2 regions of the Streptomyces sp. NPDC001843 genome follow, and region 2 is predicted to be linked to the other one. Evidence: riboswitches for the same ligand, from Rfam matches in the RefSeq annotation. Region 2 holds a riboswitch; the other holds the start of a gene.
What was found. A riboswitch is a leader RNA that binds a small molecule or an ion and turns the genes downstream of it on or off. The one in region 2 is predicted to bind cobalamin.

Region 1 (11,935 bases), on a different contig from region 2:
GGCAGCATGGAGCGTGCCGTCGCGCACCTGATCGAGGAGCACGGCGGTGCCTTCCCGGCCTGGCTGGCGCCGGTGCAGCTGGCCGTGCTCCCGGTTGCCGAGGCGCAGTACGCCCTTGCCGAGGCCGTCGTGCGGGAGGCCGCCGCCCGGGGCTTGCGGGCCGCACTGTCCGGGCCTGAGGACGGCACCCTCGGCGCCCGGATCCGCGCCGCACGTCTGGTGCCGTACCAGGCGGTGATCGGGGACCGGGAGGCCGGTGCCGGTCTGGCCTCCGTACGGCTGCGGGACGGTCGGCGGCCCGGAGCGCTCCCCGTCGACGAACTTCTGGGGCGGATCGCCGACCGGGTGGCCGCACGGAGCACCGCGCTGTGGGAGTGACCCGGTGACGCAGGCCGTGTCCTGGACGATCCTGGGGGCGGAACGACAGAAGGAGTCCAGCCGTGACCGGTCAGCCCATACCCGTGATCATCGACTGTGACACCGGGGTCGACGACGCCCTGGCCCTGCTGTTCGCCGTCCGCCACCCGGACCTGGATCTGCGGGCGGTGACGTGCGTGGCCGGGAACACGGACGTCGACGGGGTCGTCCGCAACACCCTGACGGTGCTGGAGCAGGCCGGCGCGCCGGACGTTCCGGTGGCCCGGGGGGCCGAGCGGCCGCTGATCGAGCCGGCCCGCTCGGCACGGCATGTGCACGGTCACGACGGGATGGGCGACCTGGGGCTGCCCGTGCCGACCCGGGCCCCGGCCGCCGTGGACGCGGTGACGCTGCTGCGCCGCGAGATCCTCGCCTCGCCCCGCCCGGTCACCCTGATCCCGACGGCCCCGCTCACCAACATCGCCCTGCTGTTGCGCACCCACCCGGAGGTGACCCGCAACATCGAGCGGATCGTGTTCATGGGCGGGGCCGTGGCCACCGGGAACGCCACGCCCGTCGCCGAGTTCAACGTCTGGCACGACCCGGAGGCGGCGGCGATCCTGCTCACCGCCGGGGTGCCGATCACCATGTACGGGCTGGACGTCTTCCACCAGGTCGTCGTACCCGGGGTCGAGGTGCGGCGGTTGCGGGCGAGTGCCGAGCCCGGCACCCGGCTGGCCGGTGAGCTGCTCGCCCACCGGCCGACGGCGCAGGGCGGCCCCGCCGAGGCCGAGGCGGCGGGCGGTCTCGGTGACGCGGGCGCGGTCTGCGCGGTCGCCGACCCGGAGGGCATCAGCACCAGCCTGCTGCCCGTCGAGGTCTCCCTCGCCCCGGGCCCGACGCGGGGTCAGACCGTCGTCGACCGCCGCCCCCGTCCGGGTGAGTCCGAGATTCACGAGGGCGTCCGCGAACAGGCCTTTGTGGACGTGGCGTTGGAGGTGGACGTCGACCGGTTCGTGAAGCTGTACCTGGAGACCGTGGAGCGTCCCTAGCCGCCTAGTCGGTGGTGGCGGGGGCCGGCGCCGGTGCTCCCCACCGTTCCTCCACCCGGGCCACCCTCCAGTAGGTCAGGGCCGCCGCCCACACCACCACGAACAGGCCGACGATGATGTAGCCGACGTTGTCCAGGTCGAGGTCCGCGATCCAGCCGGTGAGGCCGTCGCGCAGGTCGAGTTTGTCGTGCAGGACGCCGACCAGCTCGATGGTGCCGATGAAGAAGGCGACGGCGATGGACAGCCCGGTGATGGTGAGGTTGTAGAAGACCTTGCGCACCGGGTTGGAGAACGCCCACTGGTAGGCGAAGTTCATGAACGTGCCGTCGAGGGTGTCGAACAGGCTCATCCCGGCGGCGAAGAGGAGGGGCAGGCAGAGGATCGCGTACCAGGGCAGGCCGGCCGCCGCGCCCGAGCCCGCCATCACCATCAGCGTGACCTCGGTGGCGGTGTCGAAGCCGAGGCCGAAGAGGAAGCCCAGGGGGAACATCTGGCCGGGGCGGGAGACCGACTTCGTCAGGCGGCCGAGGATACGGTTCATGAACCCCCGGGAGTCCAGGTGGGCTTCGAGCTCCGTCTCGTCGTACGTGCCGGCCCGCATCGCCTTGAACACGCGCAGGATGCCGATCAGGGCGACCAGGTTCAGGGCGGCGATGAGGTAGAGGAACGTCCCAGAGATCGTCGTGCCCATGAAGCCGAGGACCTGGTGGGTGCGCGAGCCCTCGTTCATCACCTTGCCGGCGAGCTGGGTGCCGCCCGCGATCAGCGCGGCCAGCAGCACGACCACGCTGGAGTGCCCGAGCGCGAACCAGAAGCCCACCGACACCGGGCGCTTGCCGTCGGCCATGAGCTTGCGGGTGGTGTTGTCGATGGCGGCGATGTGGTCGGCGTCGAAGGCGTGCCGCATGCCGAGGGTGTAGGCGGTGATGCCCAGGCCGATCCCGAACGCCTTGGTGCCGACCTTGTAGTGCTCGGGGACGACGAGCAGGAAGAGGATGCCGAACGCGACGACGTGCAGGGCGAGGATCACCGCCAGCAGCCCGGCCGTCCTGATCGTGTCCTCGCGCCGCCACCTGAAGGAGGCGGGCACCGTCGTCGTCGTGGGGGCGGTTTTCGCGGGCAGGGTCATCCGGTTCACGCTCCAGCACCTCGTGGATCACTTCGTGAGCTGCCGTGGCCGGTCTCCTGGCTTACGGGTCGTGCGTCCGCCGTCCCTGCCTTCCCGGTCGTACGACCAGTGGCCCGGCGGGTGCCGGACGGGACGGGAACTCCCCGATCACAGTGGCGAGGGCCGCGTCGACATCGCATCGACTTCCCGAACACCACGGCGTGCCCACCGTAGGGGTGCAAGCGGTTCCCTGCATAGCTGCGTACCTGCGCAGGTATGAAAGATCACAGAACGGCGCCTGCCACTATGGCGTCATGCATCTCGTGCCTGCCGACCGCGCGGACCGTCGCACCATCGACGGCCACCGGGTGTGCGACGCCATCGCCGCGATCGGCGAACCCGGTCATGTACGCACCTGGGCCGACCGTTTCTCCCTGCTCGCCGACGCCAAGCGGCTCGCGCTGCTGCTCGCGCTGCACCGCACCGGGCCGCTCGCCGTGTCCGACCTGGCCATCGCGACCGGGATGAACGACCCCGCCGTCTCACAGGCCTTGCGGCTGCTGAGGGCGGCGGGGGTCGTGGAGGGTGAGAAGGAGGGGCGGGTGGTCAGGTACCGGGTGGTGGACGCCGAGGTGCAGGGGCTGCTGAAGCACTGCACGGCCGACGGAGGCACGGTCGACCTGCCCTGAAGTTTCGCTTTCCCGGCGATGTGGACAGGATTGCCTCTGTCGTCCTCTCCGAGGGAGCCGATGTGACCGACCTTTCGTCCAGGAATCCCGACTGGTGGCGCCAGGCCGTCATCTACCAGGTCTACCCCCGCAGTTTCGCCGACGCCGACGGTGACGGGCTCGGTGACATCCGGGGCATCACCGAGCGTCTGCACCATGTGGCCGCGCTGGGCGTCGACGCCGTGTGGCTGAGCCCCTTCTACCCGTCGGAACTGGCCGACGGCGGCTACGACGTCGCCGACCCCAGGGACGTCGACCCACGCCTCGGCACGCTGGACGACTTCGACGCCATGGTCGCCGAGGCCCACCGGCTGGGCCTGAAGGTGATCGTCGACATCGTCCCCAACCACACCTCCCACCAGCACCCCTGGTTCCAGGAGGCCCTGCGCGCCGGCCCCGGCTCCGCCGCCCGCGACCGCTACGTCTTCCGCGCCGGACGCGGGGAGCAGGGCGAACTGCCGCCCACCGACTGGCAGTCCGTCTTCGGCGGCAGCGCCTGGCAGCGGGTCCCCGACGGCCAGTGGTACCTCCACCTCTTCGCCCCCGAGCAGCCCGACCTCAACTGGGGAAACGAGGAGGTCCGCGCCGACTTCCGCACCACCCTGCGCTTCTGGTCCGACCGGGGCGTCGACGGCTTCCGCGTCGACGTCGCCCACGGCCTGGCCAAGGACCTCGACGATCCGCTGCGCGACGTCGGGGACATCGGCGCGACCGGCGAGGACGCGCTGCCGCACCTGCCGCCCGGCAGCCACCCCTACTGGGACCGCGACGAGGTCCACGAGATCTACCGCGACTGGCGCAAGATCTTCGACGCCTACACCCCGCCCCGCACCGCGGTCGCCGAGGCCTGGGTCCCGGACGCCCGACGCGCCCTGTACGCCCGCCCGGAGGAACTGGGCCAGGCTTTCAACTTCGAGTATCTGGAGGCCGGCTGGGACGCCGAGGTGCTGCGCGGGGTCATCACCGGTTCCCTGGACACGGCCCGTACGGTCGGCGCCTCGGCCACCTGGGTGCTGTCCAACCACGACGTCGTACGCCACACCTCACGCCTGATGCTGCCGCCCGGCACGGACGACAACGCCTGGCTGCTCTCCGGCGGTCACGCGCCCCGGGTCGACGAGGCGGCGGGCCTGCGCCGGGCGCGGGCGGCGACCCTGCTGATGCTGGCCCTGCCCGGGTCCGCGTACGTCTACCAGGGCGAGGAACTCGGCCTGCCCGAGGTGGCCGACCTGCCCACCGAGGTCCTCCAGGACCCGATCTGGGAACAGACCGGGCACGTCCGCAAGGGCCGCGACGGCTGCCGGGTACCCCTGCCGTGGACGACCGGTGGACCGTCGTACGGCTTCGGCTCCGGGGGTGCCTGGCTGCCGCAGCCGCCGGTCTTCGCGTCGTACGCCGTCCAGGCGCAGGACGGGCTGGAGGGCTCCACCCTGGAGTTCTACCGCCGGGCGCTGCGCCTGCGCCGCAAGCTCATCGAGGGGGAGTCACTGGCCTGGGCCCCGGACGCGCCCGCCGGTGTCCTGGACTTCGCCCGCTCGGACGGCTGGCGGTGCGTCACCAACCTCTCGGCCGAGGCCGTGCCGCTGCCGCCCGGTGAACTGCTGCTGAGCAGCACACCGGTGCCGGACGGCGGGATGCTGCCGGCCGACACCACGGTGTGGCTCGCCTGAAGCCTGCCCCTGGGGCCTGCCTAGCCCGCCGACGGGCTGGGGCTGGCGGGAGCGCCGGCGCCGCCGCCGGCCGCACCGCCGGCCGAGCCGCCGAGGAGTCCGCTGAGGTCCAGCGGGGTGGACGTCTCGGTCGGCGGCGCGGTGAGCACCACCTCCGGCTGTCCGGCGGGCGGCGGCGGCGGGGTCACGTCGGTGGACGGCAGTTTCGGCGGGTTCGTCTGGGTGTTGAGGGTCGTGTCGAAGTCGACGTCGCCCGTCTTCTCCATGACCGTCATGTGGTCCAGAACCGTGTCGTTGGCCTGGTCGGCGAGGGCGCGCACCAGCGAGTTCTTGGTGGTGGAGCGGACCTTCGCGATGGTGTTGAAGATCGAACCGTGCGTCATCCGCAGGATGTTGGCGAAGTCGATGTCGAACTGCTTGCCGCTGTCGCCCTTCAACTGGTTGACGAAGCCCTCCTGCTGGGGGCTCGCGATGTTGGGCAGCGTGATGTTCAGCATCGGCGCGATCTTGCGGCAGGAGACGTCCAGCGCGGCGTGACCGTCGATCAGGTGCTCGCTGGCCGTCTTGACCGCCGGCGACTGGCCCTTCTGCAGACCGATCTGGCCCACCGGGTACTCCCAGAGCCCGGCCGCCCGCACCTTCACCACGAAGTCGCGGTCGCCCTCGGTCAGCGGCCCCCACTGGGTGTTCGCGATGATGCGGGACTGGTCGGAGGAGACGGTGCTCACCCCGAGCATGCTCGGGTAGGCGAGCGCCACAAGGGTCACCGCCATGGCTCCGCCCACGAAGAGAGTTCCCGTCGCGTTACGCGAAAGTCGCACCGTGCCTCCTGCCCGGTAGGGGTAACCGCTCTAGCGGGACGAGCGGTTCGGACGCACAGGAGTACGGATGGGGAAGCGATAGGACTCATTGGTTTTGGTAAAACCTGCCGGACCGCAGGTTGACCGAACGTTGACCGGCCGGTGGGGGAGTCCGGGCGAACCCGGTTATACGTTCGCTGCATGTCCATGCCATCGCGACCCGGGCATCCCGCGAGGGCTGCCGCCTCCCTGCCCGTACTCCCCTACCGCAAGCCCACCAAGGGCCGTGACTACTGGGTCCTGGACGACGTCCTGCCGGACGTGGACGCCGTACGGCAGCGGTGTCTCGCCAAGGAGGACTGGGTCGAGGGATATCCGTACACGCAGGAGACCTGGCCGGGCCTGCGCGCCATGCCGGGGCTGGAGGCGGGGGAACTGGGGCGGATCGAGCGGCTGGTGAAGAAGGCCACCGGGGCCGAGGAGTTGTGGGTGCAGCGGGCGCCCGGCGGCGGCACCCTCAACCACAACTGCGTGCAGGTGGTGGGCGAGGGGGAGAGCGAGCCCCGGCCGCACACCGACTCGCGCGCGCTGTGCCGGTACGCGGCCGTGCTGTATCTCAACCCGGGCGTGCCGAAGGACTGCGGCACCAGTTTCTACCGGCAGTCCCTGCCCGGCGGACGCCTCGGCGGCAACGTCGTCCAGTCCCCGCACAACAACCTGGTCGAGGCCCTCGGCACCCGCTTCGTGGCACCGGACGCCTTCGAGGAGGACGTGCGCGTCCCGCACCGGTACAACCGACTGCTCCTCTACAACGCCAACCTCGTGCACAGCGCGACCGGTTACTGCGGCCGGACGCTGGAGGAGAAGCGGATGACGGCGGTCTTCTTCTGGATGGCCTGAGCCGCTCGGTACCTGGCCGCTCAGGCCCGGCCGTTCAGTACCGGAGCGCCCTCGCCACCTCCGTCTTCACCTGTCCCGACAGTGTGCGGTGGCTCTGGGCCGTCGCCTTGCCCGACTTTCCGGCGGGGACGTTCGCGACCGTGGCGACGGTCGTGTCCAGGAGGTTGCCGCTGTTGTCCTTGAAGTCGACCTGGACGGCGAAGGACTTGGTGCCGTCCGCCTTGTTGTCCGCCGTGACCTGGACCGACATGTGGCCGTCGGAGGTCGTGGTCGGTGTGCCCAACCGCACCGCGGCCTTGGCGTCGACACCGTTCTTCACGTCGTCCAGCCGCTTCCCCGCCTCCGCGGTCGCCGAGGCCAGTGCCGACGCGCCCTGCGAGGCGTAGGACGCCGCCTTGCTGACCGCGGACGAGGGGCTGCCGCCGTCGCCGTTCGAGCAGCCGCTCAGCCCGGCGCCCAGACATGCGGCGAGCGTCAGCGCCGCACCTGTCCGTAGACCCGTCATCCCGCCTCCGTCCGTGGCCCCCGCCGCTCTCCCGTCCAGTCAAGGACCGGGGCCGCGGGTCCGCACGTCCGGCCATCCGTACGGCGTACCAGCCCTGCGGTCGTCTGTGACCATGGCGCCCTGTTCTGCGTCTGGCATGGCGTAATCAAAAGTTGCGTACGACAGGATGCCCAGGGTGAACGACGAACACGAAGCCCACGACGACGACACGGAGCGATTCGCCGGTCCGCGGCCGGGCCGGGGGGTGGAGCGGTGCGCCGTGGGCGGGCTGCTGCTCGCGGGCGCCGCCTGGGCCGCCCGGGCGGTGTGGCACGTGCGGCTGTTCCTGGCCGGGGAGCCCGCCTCGGGCCCGCCGGACCAGGGGGAGGGCGTGCACCGGACGCTGACGGGACTCGAGGACTCGTACCACGTCGTCAGCGCGCTGGGGGGCGGCGCCGCGCTGATCTGCGCGCTGGCGTTCCTGTCCTGGCTGTGGCGTGTCCGGGACGACGCGCGCGTCCTGTCGGCCGAGCCGCCGCGCTATTCAGGGATCTGGGTCTACCTGGGATGGGTCCTGCCGATCATGAATCTGTGGGTGCCGCGCGGCATCGTCGCCGACGCCTACGAGAAGAGTGCCCCCCGGCGGCCCCTGCCGCGCTCGCTGAACGTGTGGTGGGGGCTGTGGCTGCTCGGGATGCTCAGTGGGGTCGGCCTGCTGTACGAGGACTCCACCGACGAGATCATCGAGCGCGCCTACACCGAGGTCTGGCCGCTGCTGGCCTCGGACGCGGCGGTGGTCGGCGCGGCGATCGCCGGTGCCTTCGTCGTGCGGGCCGTCTCGGCGGCGCAGCGGGAGCGCCTGGCGGCCCTGACCGGCGGCCCGGGGAGCGCGGCGGAGACCGTCGCCGCGTCGTGACGTCGTAACGGCCGCCCGGAGAGCCTCCGGTGTCCCTTGACGCATTCATGAGCAACCATGGGGATATGACCGGTTTTGCGATCGGTCGTATGGCCGGATGCTCTCACTGAGGGGGCCGACATGGCTGTGGAAATACCTCCCCTGATCAAGCCATCCATGCTCAGACGGCGCGGCGGACTGCTGGGCGAGTGCATGGCGGAGTTCCTGGGGACCTTCGTGCTGATCTCGTTCGGCTGCGGCGTGGTCGCGATGGCCGTCGCGGCGCTGCCCGGCTCGGGCCGTGCGGCGACGCCCACCACGATCTTCCTCGCCGCCGGTGACTGGCTGCTGATCACCTGGGGCTGGGCGATGGCCGTGGTCTTCGCTATCTACGTGGCCGGCGGGGTCAGCGGCGCGCACATCAACCCGGCGGTGACGCTGGCGTTCGCGGTGCGCCGCAAGTTCCCCTGGACCAAGGTCCTCCCGTACTGGCTGTCGCAGGTGGTCGGCGCCTTCGCCGGGGCGGCCCTGGTCTTCGCCGTCTACCACGACGCGATCAACGCCTTCGACGCCGCCTCGAAACCGCCGAAGACCAACGGGCACACACTCGCCACATTCTCGATCTTCGCCACCTTCCCGGCGCCGTACTTCAACGGAGGTGTCTGGGGACCGCTGATCGACCAGATCGTCGGCACCGCCTTCCTGGTGATGTTCGTCGTGGCCGTCATCGACCTGCGCAACACGGCGGTGCAGGCGAACTTGGGGCCGTTCGTGATCGGCTTGGTGGTGGCCGCCGTCGGCATGTCCTACGGGGCGAACGCCGGCTACGCCATCAACCCCGCCCGTGACTTCGGCCCGCGCCTGCTCACCTGGCTGGCGGGTTGGCAGAGTCTGGCCTTCTCGGGGGACGGTCCATGGTTCAGCAACTACTTCTGGATACCGATCGTCGGGCCACTCATCGGCGGGGTCATCGGGGTCCTGGTGTACGACCTCTTCATCGGCGACGTCCTCCACGCCCGTGCCGCGCTGGGAGAGCTGCCGGAGGTCGGCCGTACGCGGCCCACCACGGACACGGAGTAGCCCCGACGCCCTCGCCGGAGGATCACTGGAAGATCGTTCGTTATCGTTTCGTGACCGTTTGAGCTCATGGCCATCATCTGAGATGACCAGCTTGAGCTGTCATGCATTCGGTACCAGAGCGGGAACCCGCACCGCCCACCGGCAGCGCCGCGGCATCCCGCCGCGGTGGCCGTCCGCACCGGCCCTCTCGGAGCGCCGACCGCCGGCGCCGGTCCGCCCACCGCCGGGGCGGTCCGCGCCGCCGGGGCCGGGACTGTCTGGTCGCCGCGATGATGGCCGTCGGCCTGCTCGGCTCGACGGCGTTCCTGCTGCACGGCGGACGAGGCGACGCGTCGAGCGCCGCACCGCCCGTGCGGAGCACGGTGCACCGCACCCCCGCCGTCACCCCCGCGCCCACATCGACCGCGCCCCCCACTCCCACTTCCACGCCCACGCCCACCCCGGCCTCGCCCCCGCCCAAGACCGCGGTCCCCTCGACGGGCACCGGCAAGTTCGTCACCGCGCAGGCCAGTGGCGCGAAGGTCGGTCACGGCGAACACCTGCTCCGCTACGTGGTGCAGGTCGAGACCGGGCTCGGCATCTCGCCGGCCCAGGCGGCGCACGAGATCGCCGACATACTCGCCGCTCCCCGGGGCTGGACCCGAAACGGGCTCTCCTCGTTCCAGCTGGTGAGCCCGGGGCAGCCCTACGACCTCAAGGTGAAGATCGCGACCCCGGGAACGGCGGACGCCCTGTGCTGGGCGGGCATTCACCAGAACACGCAGGGCGAGTACAACTGCGAGATCCCCGACGGGGTGGTGGTGAACCTCAAACGCTGGGTGAAGGGCTCACCCATGTTCGACGGTCCGATCCACGACTACCGGGCGCTGATCGTCAACCACGAGATGGGGCACTTCCTGGGCTACACGCACATGACCTGCGCGGGCCCCGGACAACTGGCCCCCGTGATGATGCAGCAGATCAAGGGCCTGCGCGGATGCGTCGCCAACGCCTGGCCCTACGACAAGAACGGCGCCTTCGTCTCCGGGCCGCCGGCGTGAGGTGACCCACTGCGGGCCGTCACCCACGTAGGCTCCCAGCCGCATCCGGCGAACGCGGCCCGCACCGCCTCCTCCTGCTCTTCGCGGCCGCGCCGGTCCAGCGGGTGAGCCGACAGGCCTGGGCGGCCCGGTACCGCTCGCCCCCCTCGGCGGCCTGACGCTCCAGGGGCTGCTGGACCCGAACACGCCCCGTCGGGCGCGGAGGTGATGGCGGGACCGCGCGAACTGGCGGGCTGAGAGTCCTCGGCCGCCTGTCACACGATCATGTGACACAGCGCACAGGAACTCCCCTCGTTCCGCAGGGAGTAACAGGTGTGAGGCGGCAGACGGAACGAGGAGAGTCAGTGCGTGCGCGGATACGGGCAGGGGACCGTGAAGCCTTCGCCGAGCTGTACGAGAGTTACGCGCGGGCGGTCTACAACCATGCCCTGCGGCTGACCGGTGACTGGTCGGAGGCCGAGGAGGCGATGTCCGAGACCTTTCTCGCCGCCTGGCGTGCCCGGGAGACGGTGGAGCCGGAGGGCGGATCGCTGAAGCCGTGGCTGCTCGGCATCGCCACGCACAAGGCGCGCAACGCCAACCGCGGGATACGGCGGCGGATCGGCTTCCTGGCCCGCAGCCCGGAGCCCCGGCCGGTCGAGGACTTCGCGGACGAGACGGCGGGCCGTATCGACGACGCCCGCCGGCTTGCCCTGGTCCACAACGCGCTGCGCAGGCTGCGCCGCCAGGACCGCGAGGTGCTCGCCCTGTGTGTGGCGTCCGGGCTGGACTACCAGCAGGCGGCCGAGGCCCTCGGCATCCCGGTCGGCACCGTGCGCTCCCGGCTGTCCCGGGCCCGCGCACGGCTGGCCCGGCTCAGCGCACCCGGTGAAGGCGACCGGGAAAAACCGGAACCGCCCCGGACCCGCGGAGAGATGGAGAGTGAGGCCGCGTTCGCGGCCCTGTTCTTGCAGGAGGAAACCCCATGAACGCTGACGACCTGCCCCGCGCCGGCTCCGCCGCCCGGAGCGAGGCCGAGGAGCTGCTGTCGGCCCCGGCGGAATGGGACCTCCCGCGGAACCGGCACCTCCACCACAAGGACGTACTCATGCGACGCATCGACCAGGACCTGAACCCTGCCGCGCGGACGGCCGCGGCACCGCCCCGCCGCAAGCTGCTGCTGCGCGCCGCCGTGCTGCTGCCCGCCGCGTCGTTTGCGCTGGCCGGAGCGCTGGTCGTCACCCTCTCCGGCGGTGGCGGCTCCACCCCGGGGGCCGCGACCGGCAGCGCGGGGACGGCCAAGGGCGGCGCCAGCGCGTCCGTGACGCTCGGCCGGATCGCCGCCGCGGCCATGGAGACCGGCACCAGCCCGGTGAAGGACGGGCAGTTGGTCTACGTCAGAACCCTGCTCCGCGCCAACAAGGGCACGTTCGAAGGCCCGGTGAAGCTCGGTGCCCTGCACCAGTCGGAGTCGTGGACGGTGCAGAACCCGGCCCCCGTCAAGACCGCCGGGTGGCTCAGGGAAACCGGCAAGGACGCGATCATGCCCGGTGAGACGGTCCCCATCGAGGAGGGCGGCGCCCCGGTCCCGGCCGGCTTCGACCGCCCTACCTACAAGTGGCTGGCCTCCCTGCCGACCGACCCCGCCGCCCTGCTTCGCCTGATCTACTCCAGGACCAAGGGGGACGAGACCGAGTCGCACGACCAGGCCGCCTTCAGCAAGATCGGTGAACTGCTGGGGGACGTCATGCCCGCCGCGAACAACGCCGCGCTCTACAAGGCCGCCGCGAGGATCCCCGGCGTGGTCGTGATCCCCGACGTCGTCGACGCCGCCGGCCGGCA
Region 2 (11,935 bases):
GCGCAGCGCGAGCCCGAACGCGGCGGTCGACTTGCCCTTGCCGATCCCGGTGTGGACGACGACCAGCGGCCGGTTGCGCCGCTGCCGGGTCGTCAGCCCGTCGTCCGGTACCACACTCGGCTGTCCCTGAGGCATTACGCGGCCCTCCTCTGTACGTCCTTCACCAGTCCGGCGATCGAATCCGCCCGCAGCTCGTCCAGCGTCACCGCCGTGCCGCCCAGCTCACCCGCGAGCTGTCCCGCGAGCCCCAGCCGCACGGGCCCCGACTCGCAGTCCACGACCACCGACGCGACGCCCTCGGCGGCGAACAGCCGCGCCGCCCGCCCGGCGAGCGCCACCGGCTCGGGGCCGCCGGTGGCCCGCCCGTCCGTCACCACCACGACCAGCGCCCGCCGCGCCGGATCCCGCAGCCGCTCGACCCGCAGCACCTCGTGGGCGCGCAGCAGCCCCGCGGCCAGTGGCGTCCGCCCGCCGGTCGGCAGCGACTCCAGCCGGGCCGCCGCCGCGTCGACGGAGGACGTCGGCGGCAGGGCGACCTGCGCGTCCTTCCCCCGGAAGGTCACCAGGCCCACCTTGTCCCGCCGCTGGTAGGCGTCGAGGAGCAGGGACAGCACGGCGCCCTTCACGGCGCTCATCCGCTGCCGTGCCGCCATCGACCCGGAGGCGTCCACCACGAACAGCACGAGGTTCCCCTCGCGCCCCTCCCGGGTCGCCTGCCGCAGATCGTCCCGGCGCACGACCAGCCCCGGCCCGGACCGTCCGCGCGCCCGCTGGTGCGGGGCGGCGGCCTGCACAGTGGCCGCCAGGTGCAGCTTGGTCAGCGTGCCCTGGGGGCGCCGGGCTCCGGTGGTACGGCCGTGCTCGGTCCGTGCCCGGGAACGCCGGCCGGCGGCACCCTCGCCGATGCCGGGGACGCTGAGCACCTTGGCGCGGAAGGGCTCGGCGGCCCGTGCGGGGGCCTGTTCACCCGCCCCGGCGCCGGAAGGCTGCGGCTCCCCGCCCTCACCGGCCTCGGGGCGGGCGCCGGTGTCCCCGCCCTGCGGGTCGCCGTCGCCCTGCGGGGGCTGCCCGCCGCCACCGCCACCGGGGCCGTCGGGATCGGGGTCGTCGTCCTCGCCGGAGAACTCCTCCAGGGTCTGGTCCAGCTTGTCCTCGTCCAGCCCCGGCGCGTCGAAGGGGTTGCGCCTGCGGCGGTGCGGGAGCGCGAGCAGCGCGGCCTGCCGCACGTCCTCGGCGAGCACGTCGGTCCGCCCGGCCCAGGCGGCCAGCGCGGTCGCGGTACGGGCCATCACGATGTCGGCCCGCATGCCGTCCACCTCGAAGGCCGCGCAGGTCGCGGCGATCTGCCGCAGCGCCCCGTCGCCGAGCCGCACCGACGGCAGCAGGTCCCGCGCCGCCACGATGCGCGCCCGTACGGCGGCCTCCTCCTCCGCCCACCGGGCGGCGAAGCCGGTCGGGTCGTCGTCGTACGCCAGCCGTCGCCGTACGACCTCCACCCGCTGCTCCGGCTCCCGCGAGGCCGCGACCTCCACGGTGAGTCCGAACCGGTCGAGGAGCTGCGGCCGCAGCTCGCCCTCTTCGGGGTTCATGGTGCCGACGAGCAGGAACTTGGCCGCGTGCCGTACGGAGACGCCCTCCCGCTCCACGTAGGAGGCGCCCATGGCGGCGGCGTCCAGCAGCAGGTCGACCAGGTGGTCGTGGAGGAGGTTGACCTCGTCGACGTACAGGATCCCGCGGTGTGCGTCGGCGAGCAGGCCGGGCTCGAACGCCTTCACGCCCTCCGCCAGCGCCCGCTCGATGTCCAGCGCCCCGACCAGCCGGTCCTCGGAGGCGCCGACGGGCAGTTCGACCATCCGGGCCGGCCGCGACTCGAACGCCCCCGGGGCGTGCGGCCCGTCCGGGCAGGCGGGGTCGGGGGAGCCGGGGTCGCAGGAGAACCGGCATCCGGAGGCGACGTCCACCTGAGGCATCAGCGAAGCCAGCGCACGCACCGCCGTCGACTTGGCCGTGCCCTTCTCACCGCGCACCAGCACACCGCCGACCGCCGGGGACACGGCGTTCAGCAGCAGCGCGAGCCGCAGGTCGTCCTGGCCGACGACGGCCGTGAACGGAAACGGGGTACTCACTTCTCGTCGCCCTCCAAGTCGCCTTCCAGCTCCAGGTAGGTGGCCCGCAGCCGCTCCAGCGTGTCGGCGTCCGGCTCGGCCCACAGCCCGCGGTCGGCGGCCTCCAGGAGCCGCTCGGTGATCCCGCGCAGCGCCCACGGGTTGGACTTCTTCATGAAGTCCCGGTTCTCGGCGTCGAAGACGTACTCCGCGCTGAGCTTCTCGTACATCCAGTCGTCGACCACGCCCGCGGTGGCGTCGTAGCCGAAGAGGTAGTCGACGGTGGCCGCCATCTCGAAGGCGCCCTTGTAGCCGTGCCGGCGCATGGCCGCCATCCAGCGCGGGTTGACCACGCGGGCCCGGAAGACGCGGTGCGTCTCCTCGCCCAGCGTGCGGGTCTTCACCTGGTCCGGCACGGCCGAGTCGCCGACGTACGCCTCGGGGGAGGCGCCCGTCAGATGCCGGACCATGGCGACCATGCCGCCGTGGTACTGGAAGTAGTCGTCGGCGTCGACGAGGTCGTGCTCACGGGTGTCGACGTTCTTCGCCGCGACCGCGATCCGTTTGAACGCCGTTTCCATGTCCCCGCGGGCCGCCCGCCCGTCGAGCCCGCGCCCGTAGGCGTAGCCGCCCCACACCGCGTACACCTCGGCGAGGTCCGCGTCCGAGCGCCAGTTGCGCGCGTCGATCAGGGGCAGCAGGCCCGCGCCGTACGCGCCCGGCTTGGAGCCGAAGACGCGGGCGGTCGCGCGCCGCCGGTCGCCGTGCTGTGCGGTGTCCTCGTCGGCGTGCGCCCGTACGTAGTTGGACTCGGCGGGCTCGTCCAGCTCGGCCACCGCCCGCACCGCGTCGTCGATCAGCCCGACGACGTGCGGGAACGCGTCCCGGAAGAAGCCGGAGATACGGACCGTGACGTCGATGCGGGGCCGGCCCAGCTCGGCGAGGGGGATCACCTCGAAGCCGGTGACCCGGCGCGAGGCGTCGTCCCAGACCGGGCGGCAGCCCAGCAGGGCGAGGATCTCGGCGATGTCGTCGCCCTGGGTGCGCATGGCGGACGTGCCCCAGACCGTCAGGCCGACGGACTTCGGGTACGCGCCCGTGTCCTGCAGGTAGCGCGCGACCAGCGAGTCCGCCAGCGACTGGCCCACCTCCCAGCTCAGCCGTGACGGAATGGCCTTGGGGTCCACGGAGTAGAAGTTGCGGCCGGTCGGCAGGACGTTCACCAGCCCGCGCGTCGGCGAGCCGGACGGGCCCGCCGGGACGTAACCACCGTCCAGCGCGCGCAGGATGTGCCCGATCTCGTCGGTGGTCCTCGCCAGCCGGGGCACGACCTCGGTGCAGGCGAACTCCAGCACGGCGACCGCGTCGGGGAGTTCGGTGCGCAGTACGTCGCGCACCAGACCGGCCGCTGCCGTCACGTCCCACGTCCGGGACTCCATGCCCTCCGCGATCCGCCGGCAGAGCTGCTCCAGCAGGTCGATCGTGTCGGCGGCCGTCCGCGCCGGACCCTCCACCAGGTCCGTCAGTTCCGCCGGCACCTTCACCGGGGCGCCCGGCTCGGCCAGCAGTTCCTTCTCCACCAGCCCGAAGTGAGCCGCCAGCGAAGCCCTCAGCCCCGGCAGCGCGTTGGCCTGCCCGCCCCACACCTGCGAGGCCCGCAGCACGGCGAGCACCAGGTTCACGCGCGGCTCGCCGACCGGGCCGCCGCCCAGGATGTGCAGGCCGTCGCGGATCTGGACGTCCTTGATCTCGCAGAGGTAGCCGTCGATGTGCATGACGAACTCGTCGAACGCGTCGTCGTCCGGCTGTTCGGCCACGTGCAGGTCGTGGTGCAGCTCCGCGGCCTTGACCAGGGTCCAGATCTGCGCGCGCACGGTCGGCGCCTTCGCCGGGTCCAGGTCGGAGACGAGCGCGTACTCGTCGAGCAGCTGCTCCAGCTTGGCCAGGTCGCCGTAGGTGTCGGCGCGGGCCATCGGCGGGACCAGGTGGTCGACGACCGTGGCGTGTCCGCGCCGCTTGGCCTGGGTGCCCTCGCCGGGGTCGTTGACGATGAACGGGTAGATCAGCGGGAGGTCGCCGAGGACGGCGTCCGGCGCGCAGCCGCGCGACAGCCCGAGGCCTTTTCCGGGCAGCCACTCCATCGTGCCGTGCTTGCCCATGTGCACGATCGCGTCGGCGCCGAAACTGTTCTCCAGCCACCGGTAGGCCGCCATGTAGTGGTGCGACGGCGGCATGTCCGGGTCGTGGTAGATCGCGATCGGGTTCTCGCCGAAGCCGCGCGGCGGCTGGATCATCACGACGACGTTCCCGAACCGGAGGGAGGCGAGCACGATGTCGTCGCCGTCGACGTAGAGGGACCCCGGCGGCTCGCCCCACGCCTCCAGCATGGCGTCCTTCAGCTCCGGGTCGAGCTTGTCGAACCACGCCCGGTAGTCGGCCAGCGGCACGCGGGCGGGCGCGGCGGCGAGCTGCTCCTCCGTGAGCCATTCGACGTCGTGCCCGCCGGCCTCGATGAGGCGGTGGATCAGCTCGTCCCCGTTGTCGGGGTACTCGGTGAGGCCGTACCCGGCCTCGCGCAGCGCGTCCAGCACCCGTACCGCCGACGCCGGGGTGTCAAGGCCGACCGCGTTGCCGACCCGGGAGTGCTTGGTCGGGTAGGCGGTGAAGACCAGCGCGATCCTCTTCTCCGCGTTGGCCTTGTGCTTCAACCGCGCGTGGCGCACGGCGATCCCCGCGACCCGCCCCGCCCGCTCGGGGTCGGCCACGTACACCGGCACCTCGTCGGGCCCCTGCTCCTTGAAGGAGAACGGCACGGTGATCAGCCGCCCGTCGAACTCCGGGATGGCGACCTGCATCGCCGCGTCCATGGGGGAGAGGGCCGCGTCGGACTCCTCCCAGGCCGCGTGCGACGAGGTGAGGCAGAGGCCCTGCAGCACGGGGATGTTCAGCTCGGCGAGCGCCCCGATGTCCCACGCCTCCTCGTCGCCGCCCGCGGAGGCCTGCGAGGCGTGCGTGCCGCCCGCGGCGAGCACGGTGGCCACCAGGGCGTCCGCCCGGCCGAGGATCTCGTACAGCCCGGCGTCGGCGCCGCGCAGCGAACCGCAGTAGACCGGCAGGGCGTTGGCGCCGCGCGCCTCGATCGCGTCGCACAGGGTGTCCACGAAGGCGGTGTTGCCGCTCAGTTCGTGGGCGCGGTAGAAGAGCACGCCGACGGTCGGGCGGCTCTCCTGGAACGTGCGGGAGCCGTGCACGCCGTACTCCGGCATCTTCCGCGGCTCGACGAAGCCCTCACCGGTCAGCAGCACGGTGTCGGACAGGAACCGGGCCAGCTCGGTCAGGTTCTCCGGGCCGCCCTCCACGAGGTACTTCAGCGCCTCGGCCACCACACCGGCGGGCACGGACGACTCGGCCATCAACTCGGCGTCCGGCACGGCCTCTCCGCCGAGCAGCACGGTCGGGACGCCCGAGGCCCTCAGCGCGGCCAGTCCGTCCTCCCAGGCGCGCTTGCCGCCGAGCAGCCGTACGACGGCGATGTCGGCGCCCGCGAGGAGGGACGGCAGCTCCGCCTCGACGTCCACCCGGGTCGGGTTGCCGATCCGGTAGGACGCGGCGGAGGCCCGCGCCGCCAGCAGATCGGTGTCGGCGGTCGACAACAACAGCACTGTGCTCATGCGGGCGCTCCCGGTGGAATGAAGGGCAGTCCTTGTGGCGCGCCCGACTCGATGAGCCGCAGGAGCGCGTCCGTGTCCGCGTGTTGTTCGATCAGGTCGCCGAGCCGGTCGAGCTGCTCCTCGCGCAGCGCGGCGAACGACGTGTCCGGCGCCGGTACGAAGCGGCGGCCCGCGGCGGCGGCCACCTCGCGCAGGAAGGCCCGCCGGAAGCCGTCCGACTCCAGCGAGCCGTGCCAGTGCGTGCCCCAGGTCTGGCCGACCCGGCAGCCGTCCAGGAAGGGCGTACCACCCGTCACCTCGGCGACCCCGTGATGGATCTCGTACCCCTCGACCGGCTCGCCGAGGGCTTCCCCGACCGGCCGGGTGAGGGTCTTCTCGCGGGCGAAGCGCACGCGGACGGGGAGGACTCCGAGCCCTTCGACCTGACCGGCGCGCGACTCGACCTCGTCCTCGATGTGCTCGCCGAGGATCTGGAAGCCGCCGCAGACGCCGAGGACCGGCCGTCCTTCGGCGGCTCTCCAGCTGATGGCCTGTGCGAGCCCGCGCTCCCGCAGCCACTCCAGCGCCCGTACGGTCCCGCGCGTCCCAGGGATCACCACGAGGTCGGCGTCCGCCAGCTCCTCCGGCCGGTCCACGAACCGCACCACGACACCCGGTTCGGCGGCCAGCGCGTCCACGTCGGTGAAGTTGGACATCAGCGGGATCGCGCACACGGCGACCCGCAGCACGTCCTCGCCGACGGGCGGGGCGGTGTTCGACTCGCGGACGGTCCCGCGCAGAGACACCCGGAGTCCGTCCTCCTCGTCGATGCCGAGCCCGTGCCGGAAGGGCAGCACACCGTACGTGCGCCGTCCGGTGAGCCCCTGCAGCATGTCCAGGCCGGGCTCCAGCAGAGAGACGTCACCGCGGAACTTGTTCACCAGGAACCCGGCGACGAGCTCCTGGTCCTCGGGCGACAGCAGCGCGACGGTCCCGAAGAAGGAGGCGAACACACCCCCGCGGTCGATGTCGCCGACGACGAGCACGGGCAGCCGCGCGTTCCGCGCGATGCCCATGTTCACGATGTCCGTCCGCCGCAGGTTGATCTCCGCGGGTGAACCGGCGCCCTCGCAGATCACCGCGTCATACGTGCCCCGCAGCTCCTCCAGGCACTCCAGCACGGTCCCCAGCAACCGCTGCTGCCGCCCGCCGTGATAGCCGCGCGCGCTCAGCTCGCCCACCGGCTTGCCCAGCAGCACGACCTGGCTGCTCTGCTCGCCGCCGGGCTTGAGCAGTACGGGATTCATCAGCGCGGTCGGCTCGACGCGGCACGCCTGTGCCTGCATGGCCTGCGCCCGCCCGATCTCCGCGCCCTCTCGGGTCACGAACGAGTTGAGGGACATGTTCTGTGCCTTGAAAGGCGCGACCTTGACCCCCTGCCGCACCAGCCAGCGGCAGATCCCGGCGGTCACGACGCTCTTGCCCGCGTCGGAGGTCGTACCGGCGACGAGGAGGCCCCCGCTCATTTCCCACGTCCCTTCACGACGGCGCGCGCGGCGACGGTGACGCCGAGCGCGAGCAGACCGACCCGCCGGGAGAGCCGTACGGCCCGTTCGATGTCGGGCACGGCGACGGCGCGTCCCTCCTGGTTCAGCACCGGCCGGTGCTCGACCCGCCCCCCGTACGACAGCGTTCCGCCCAGCCGCACGCCGAGCGCCCCCGCGAAGGAGGCCTCCACGGGCCCGGCGTTGGGGCTGGGATGCCTGCCGGCATCGGCCCGCCAGGCCCGTACGGCTCCGCGCGGATCGCCGCCGGTCACGGTCGCCAGGGCGGCGGTCAGCCGAGCCCCCGGCCATCCCGCGAGGTCGTCCAGCCGGGCCGAGGCCCACCCGTACCGCCGGTACCTGGGCGATTTGTGCCCGACCATGGCGTCGAGGGTGTTGACGGCCCGGAAGCCCAGCAGCCCGGGCACCCCGCCCAAGGCGCCCCACACCAGGGCCCCCACGACCGCGTCGGAGGTGTTCTCCGCGACGGACTCCACGACGGCCCGGGCGATCCCGTCGGCGTCGAGCGCCTGCGGATCCCGGCCGCACAGGTGCGGCAGCCGCGCCCGGGCGCCCTCGACGTCCCCGGCCTGAAGGGCACGCCCGATGCTCCGGGCCTCGCGGGCGAGGGAGGTCCCGCCCACGACGGCCCAGGTGGCGGCTGCGGTCAGCGCGACGGAGGCGCTGCGGGAAGGACGTACGGCCGCGGCGGTGACGGCTCCCAGACCGGCGGCGCCCCCCACACAGACCGCGGTGTGCAGGGCGCCCCACCCCCGGTGGTCACGCCACAGCACCCGCTCCACGGCGGCGGCGGCCCGCCCGAACGCGGCGACCGGATGCCCGCGGTGCGGATCACCGAGCAGGTGGTCGCCGAGGAGGCCGGCGGCGGCGCCGTACGCGAAGACGCGATCGGCACGCATCGGCTCAGCCGGCCGTGGGGTCGGGCAGCGACCTGGTGCTGTACCTCAACGGCCGAGCGAGCATGGCGATATGTCCTCACTCAGGGTGTCCGCGCCCTGGTTCGACTAGACCGGCGGTGAGAGTTCCTGGCTCCCGGGGCTTCCTACCCCGGTGACAGTGGCGGGACCGCGCCGGATTCGCACCGGCTTCCTCTCCTGCCGCCGTACATGGCTCCGGAAGTCCACCACGCCCCCGGAAGGGCCGTCAACTTGCTGTTGACCTGCACGGGGAGAGTGTGCTGAGGCCCACACTGACGCGGTGGCGGAGGGTACGGCGGCATGCGAAAGGCTCCTCCCCGAGGACTTCGGGGAGGAGCCTCGATGCCTTGAACAGGGCTTGCTCAGGGCTTGAGCAGTGCTCGCTCAGGCCATTTCAGGCCTTGTTCAGGCCTTGATCACACTTTGGTCAGGCTTTGTGCATGATCAGGTAGATCCCGTAGGCCACCGCCGCCGCGCACGCCGCGAAGCAGACGTACGCGCCGGTGACGGCGAGCGCGGCCGAGTCCCCCTGGGCGGCGGCGCGCTCGCGGCGCGAGAGGCCGGTGACGCCGAGGGTGAACAGGGCCACCAGGCCCACGGTGACGGCGAGGCTGACGCCGAAGACGGAGCCGAGGGCTGCCCAGTCGATCTTCATGTCGGAACTGCTTTCTCTAACCGGGTGCCCGGGGTCAGACGGCGGCGGCCGGCGGGGTCGCCGGGTCGGCGGCGACGCGTGTCGCCGGGGACGGGATCGTGCTCGACAGGTCCTCGGCCGGAACGCCCACCGGGGGCGGGGTAACGACGGCGATCGCGGTGGTGACCACGCCGGCCGGCTCCTCGCTCTCGTTGACGTTGGTCGCGTCGACCACCTCGCGGCGGGAGTACTTCCAGATCGCGGCGCTGGAGGCCACGAGGAAGACCAGCACCAGTGCGGTGCCCCAGTCACCGAGACCGGTGACCGACTCGGCGAGCGCGCCGACCAGCGCGGCGGCCGGGAGGGTGAGCGCCCAGGCGACGAACATCCGGGTCGCCGTGGACCAGCGGACCACACCGCCCTTGCGGCCCAGGCCCGCGCCCATCACGGAGCCGGAGACGACATGCGTGGTGGAGAGGGAGAAGCCGAGGTGGGAGGAGGCCAGGATGGCCGTGGCCGCGCTGGTCTGGGCGGCGAAGCCCTGCTGCGGCTGAAGCTCCGTCAGGCCCTTGCCCATGGTGCGGATGATGCGCCAGCCGCCGATGTAGGTGCCGAGCGCGATGGCGAGGCCGGCGGAGAGGATCACCCAGGTGGGAGGGTCGGAGTCGGGGGCGATGGAGCCGCCGGCGACCAGGGCGAGGGTGATGATGCCCATCGTCTTCTGCGCGTCGTTCGTGCCGTGGGCCAGGGACACCAGGCCGGCCGAGGCGATCTGGCCGACGCGGTAGCCCTTGCGGGTGGCCTCGCCGTCGGCGTTCTTGCCGATGCCGTAGGAGAACCGGGTGGCGAGCATCGCCGCCACGCCCGCGACCACGGGGGCCGCGACCGCCGGGAGCAGCACCTTGGTGACGAGCACGTCGCCGTGGACGGCGCCCATGCCGGCGGAGGCGACGGTGGCGCCGATCAGACCGCCCATCAGGGCGTGTGAGGAGCTGGAAGGCAGCCCCACCAGCCAGGTCAGCAGGTTCCAGAGGATCGCGCCGACCAGGGCGGCGAAGATGACCTCGGGACGGATGCCGCTCTCGTCGACGAGCCCCTTGGAGATCGTGTTGGCGACCTCCACGGAGAGGAAAGCGCCCACAAGGTTGAGCACGGCGGACATGGCCACCGCGACCTTGGGCTTGAGTGCGCCGGTCGAGATGGTGGTGGCCATCGCGTTGGCGGTGTCGTGGAAACCGTTCGTGAAATCGAACGCGAGTGCGGTTACCACCACAATCGCGAGGATCAGCGAGAAGCTTTCCATTTACCCAGGCAATCGTTCGAAGTCATTGGTCGGTTGACCGTAGGAAACCTGAGTGAACGGAAGGTGAACTGGGATAGGCGTCGAGGTGTCAGAAACGCCTGGTGAAGGACATGGGTGGGGGTGAGCGCCGCGGATCGGGCCGGCCTCTCGTGAGTCGCCGTGCCGGCCGCCGTGGCCCGGGTCTCGGTCAAGGTCGTTCCGTCAGCATTCATGGCGCTATGCACCTTTTTGGAGGGACTGGTTCCGGCCTGTCCCTCGTCGCAGTGACGCCGCAGTGACATCGCGTCAGACGGTCCCCTGGCAGGATCACCGCCATGGCTGAAGAGAGCAGAGGCGTACACGAGGCGGAGTCACGGGCCTGGGAGGCACTGGTCGCCACGGCCCGCCGGACCGTGGCCGACGGCCTCGTCGTCGGCACCTCCGGCAACGTGTCGGTACGTGTCGGCGACACCGTGCTGGTCACACCGTCGGGCGTGCCCTACGACCGGCTCACGCCGCACGACGTGACCGGCGTCGACCTCACCGGACGCCAGGTGCTCGGCACGCTGGTCCCCACCAGCGAACTGCCCATGCATCTGGCCGTCTACCGCACCACCGACGCCGGTGCCGTCGTCCACACCCACGCCGTGCACGCCACGGCCGTCTCCACCCTCGTGAGCGAACTCCCGGCGGTCCACTACATGTCCGGCGCCCTCGGCGGCCCGGTCCGGGTCGCCCCCTACGCCACCTACGGCACCGAGGAGTTGGCCGAGAACATGCTCCGCGCCCTCGCCGACCGCTCCGGCTGCCTGCTGCAGAACCACGGCACGATCACCTACGGCGCCGGCCTCGACCAGGCCTACGACCGCACCGCCCAGCTCGAATGGATGTGCCGCCTGTGGCTGACGGCCTCCGCCGTGCCCGGGCTGACTCCGTCCCTGCTGACCCCGGAGCAGCTGGCGGCGGCGGGGGAGAAGCTGCGCGGGTACGGCCAGCGGGGGTGAGGGGCGACGGCGCACCACCCGGTCCTCGCCCACGGGGATTGAAAGGCGCCCCGCGCTGGAACCCGGAAGGACATGTCACCCCGACCCTTCCTCCCGCTGGCCGGTAAGGCGGCCCCCCGGGACACTGGACCCGTGCGCACCGTCACAGCGGCGGCCTCGGCCGTCACCGCGGTCCTGGCGGCCGGCGCGGCCGGCGTGGCCGTCGGCCGGATCGCCAGCGACGCCGCGCTCAGGGCGGCGCCCGGCAGACCGCTGCCCACCGAGCCCCGGCTCACCGTGCACACCGTGACCGCGGACCGGCTCGCACTCACCCGTGACCTGGCCTCCCTGCGCCCCGGCACCTACGGCCTGGCCGGCGACGGTTCACACGCCGTCGTCGGCACAGTCCTGGAAGCCGCGGCGCCCTCGCCCGACGCCGTCGTACGCCGCCTCGAACGCGTCACGCACGGCACACTCGAACCCGGCGACCAGGTGTGGCTCACCCCCAACCTGTACGTCGGCAACCCGGACGCCGCCCTCGGCCTCGACCACGCCGACGTGGACGTGCCCGGGGAACTCGGCGCGCTGCCCGCCTGGTTCGTGCCCGGCGCGCGGGACACCTGGGTGATCGCGGTGCACGGCCTCGGCACGACGCGGGAGCTCCCCATGAACGTCATGGAGTTCCTGCACGGTCTGCGTCTCCCCGTACTCGCCGTCTCCTGCCGCGGCGACCTCGGCGCCCCGCGCCCGCCGGACGGCCTGAACCACCTCGGGGAGACCGAGTGGCGCGACGTGGACG

Region 1: it holds a riboswitch for cobalamin, as region 2 does, so the genes downstream of both, ACFYZQ_RS10255 (HoxN/HupN/NixA family nickel/cobalt transporter) here and ACFYZQ_RS36175 (cobalamin biosynthesis protein) in region 2, are expected to answer to the same signal.

Annotation. Positions count from the first base shown of each region.
Region 1 covers NZ_JBIATQ010000003.1:373,721-385,655, reverse strand. Annotated here, with positions in the region: gene thrS (threonine--tRNA ligase) at 1-378, shown strand, start outside; gene ACFYZQ_RS10260 (nucleoside hydrolase) at 441-1,409, shown strand; gene ACFYZQ_RS10255 (HoxN/HupN/NixA family nickel/cobalt transporter) at 1,414-2,538, opposite strand; cobalamin riboswitch at 2,567-2,751, opposite strand; gene ACFYZQ_RS10250 (ArsR/SmtB family transcription factor) at 2,832-3,206, shown strand; gene ACFYZQ_RS10245 (glycoside hydrolase family 13 protein) at 3,269-4,915, shown strand; gene ACFYZQ_RS10240 (DUF4142 domain-containing protein) at 4,936-5,700, opposite strand; gene ACFYZQ_RS10235 (DUF6445 family protein) at 5,923-6,615, shown strand; gene ACFYZQ_RS10230 (hypothetical protein) at 6,650-7,120, opposite strand; gene ACFYZQ_RS10225 (DUF4328 domain-containing protein) at 7,296-8,015, shown strand; gene ACFYZQ_RS10220 (MIP/aquaporin family protein) at 8,136-9,074, shown strand; gene ACFYZQ_RS10215 (DUF3152 domain-containing protein) at 9,176-10,114, shown strand; gene ACFYZQ_RS10210 (RNA polymerase sigma factor) at 10,459-11,082, shown strand; gene ACFYZQ_RS10205 (CU044_5270 family protein) at 11,079-11,935, shown strand, end outside.
Region 2 covers NZ_JBIATQ010000021.1:34,376-46,310, forward strand. Annotated here, with positions in the region: gene cobO (cob(I)yrinic acid a,c-diamide adenosyltransferase) at 1-135, opposite strand, end outside; gene ACFYZQ_RS36160 (putative cobaltochelatase) at 135-2,126, opposite strand; gene cobN (cobaltochelatase subunit CobN) at 2,123-5,776, opposite strand; gene ACFYZQ_RS36170 (cobyric acid synthase) at 5,773-7,281, opposite strand; gene ACFYZQ_RS36175 (cobalamin biosynthesis protein) at 7,278-8,219, opposite strand; cobalamin riboswitch at 8,319-8,461, opposite strand; gene ACFYZQ_RS36180 (hypothetical protein) at 8,665-8,892, opposite strand; gene ACFYZQ_RS36185 (anion permease) at 8,927-10,174, opposite strand; gene ACFYZQ_RS36190 (class II aldolase/adducin family protein) at 10,489-11,157, shown strand; gene ACFYZQ_RS36195 (alpha/beta hydrolase family protein) at 11,290-11,935, shown strand, end outside.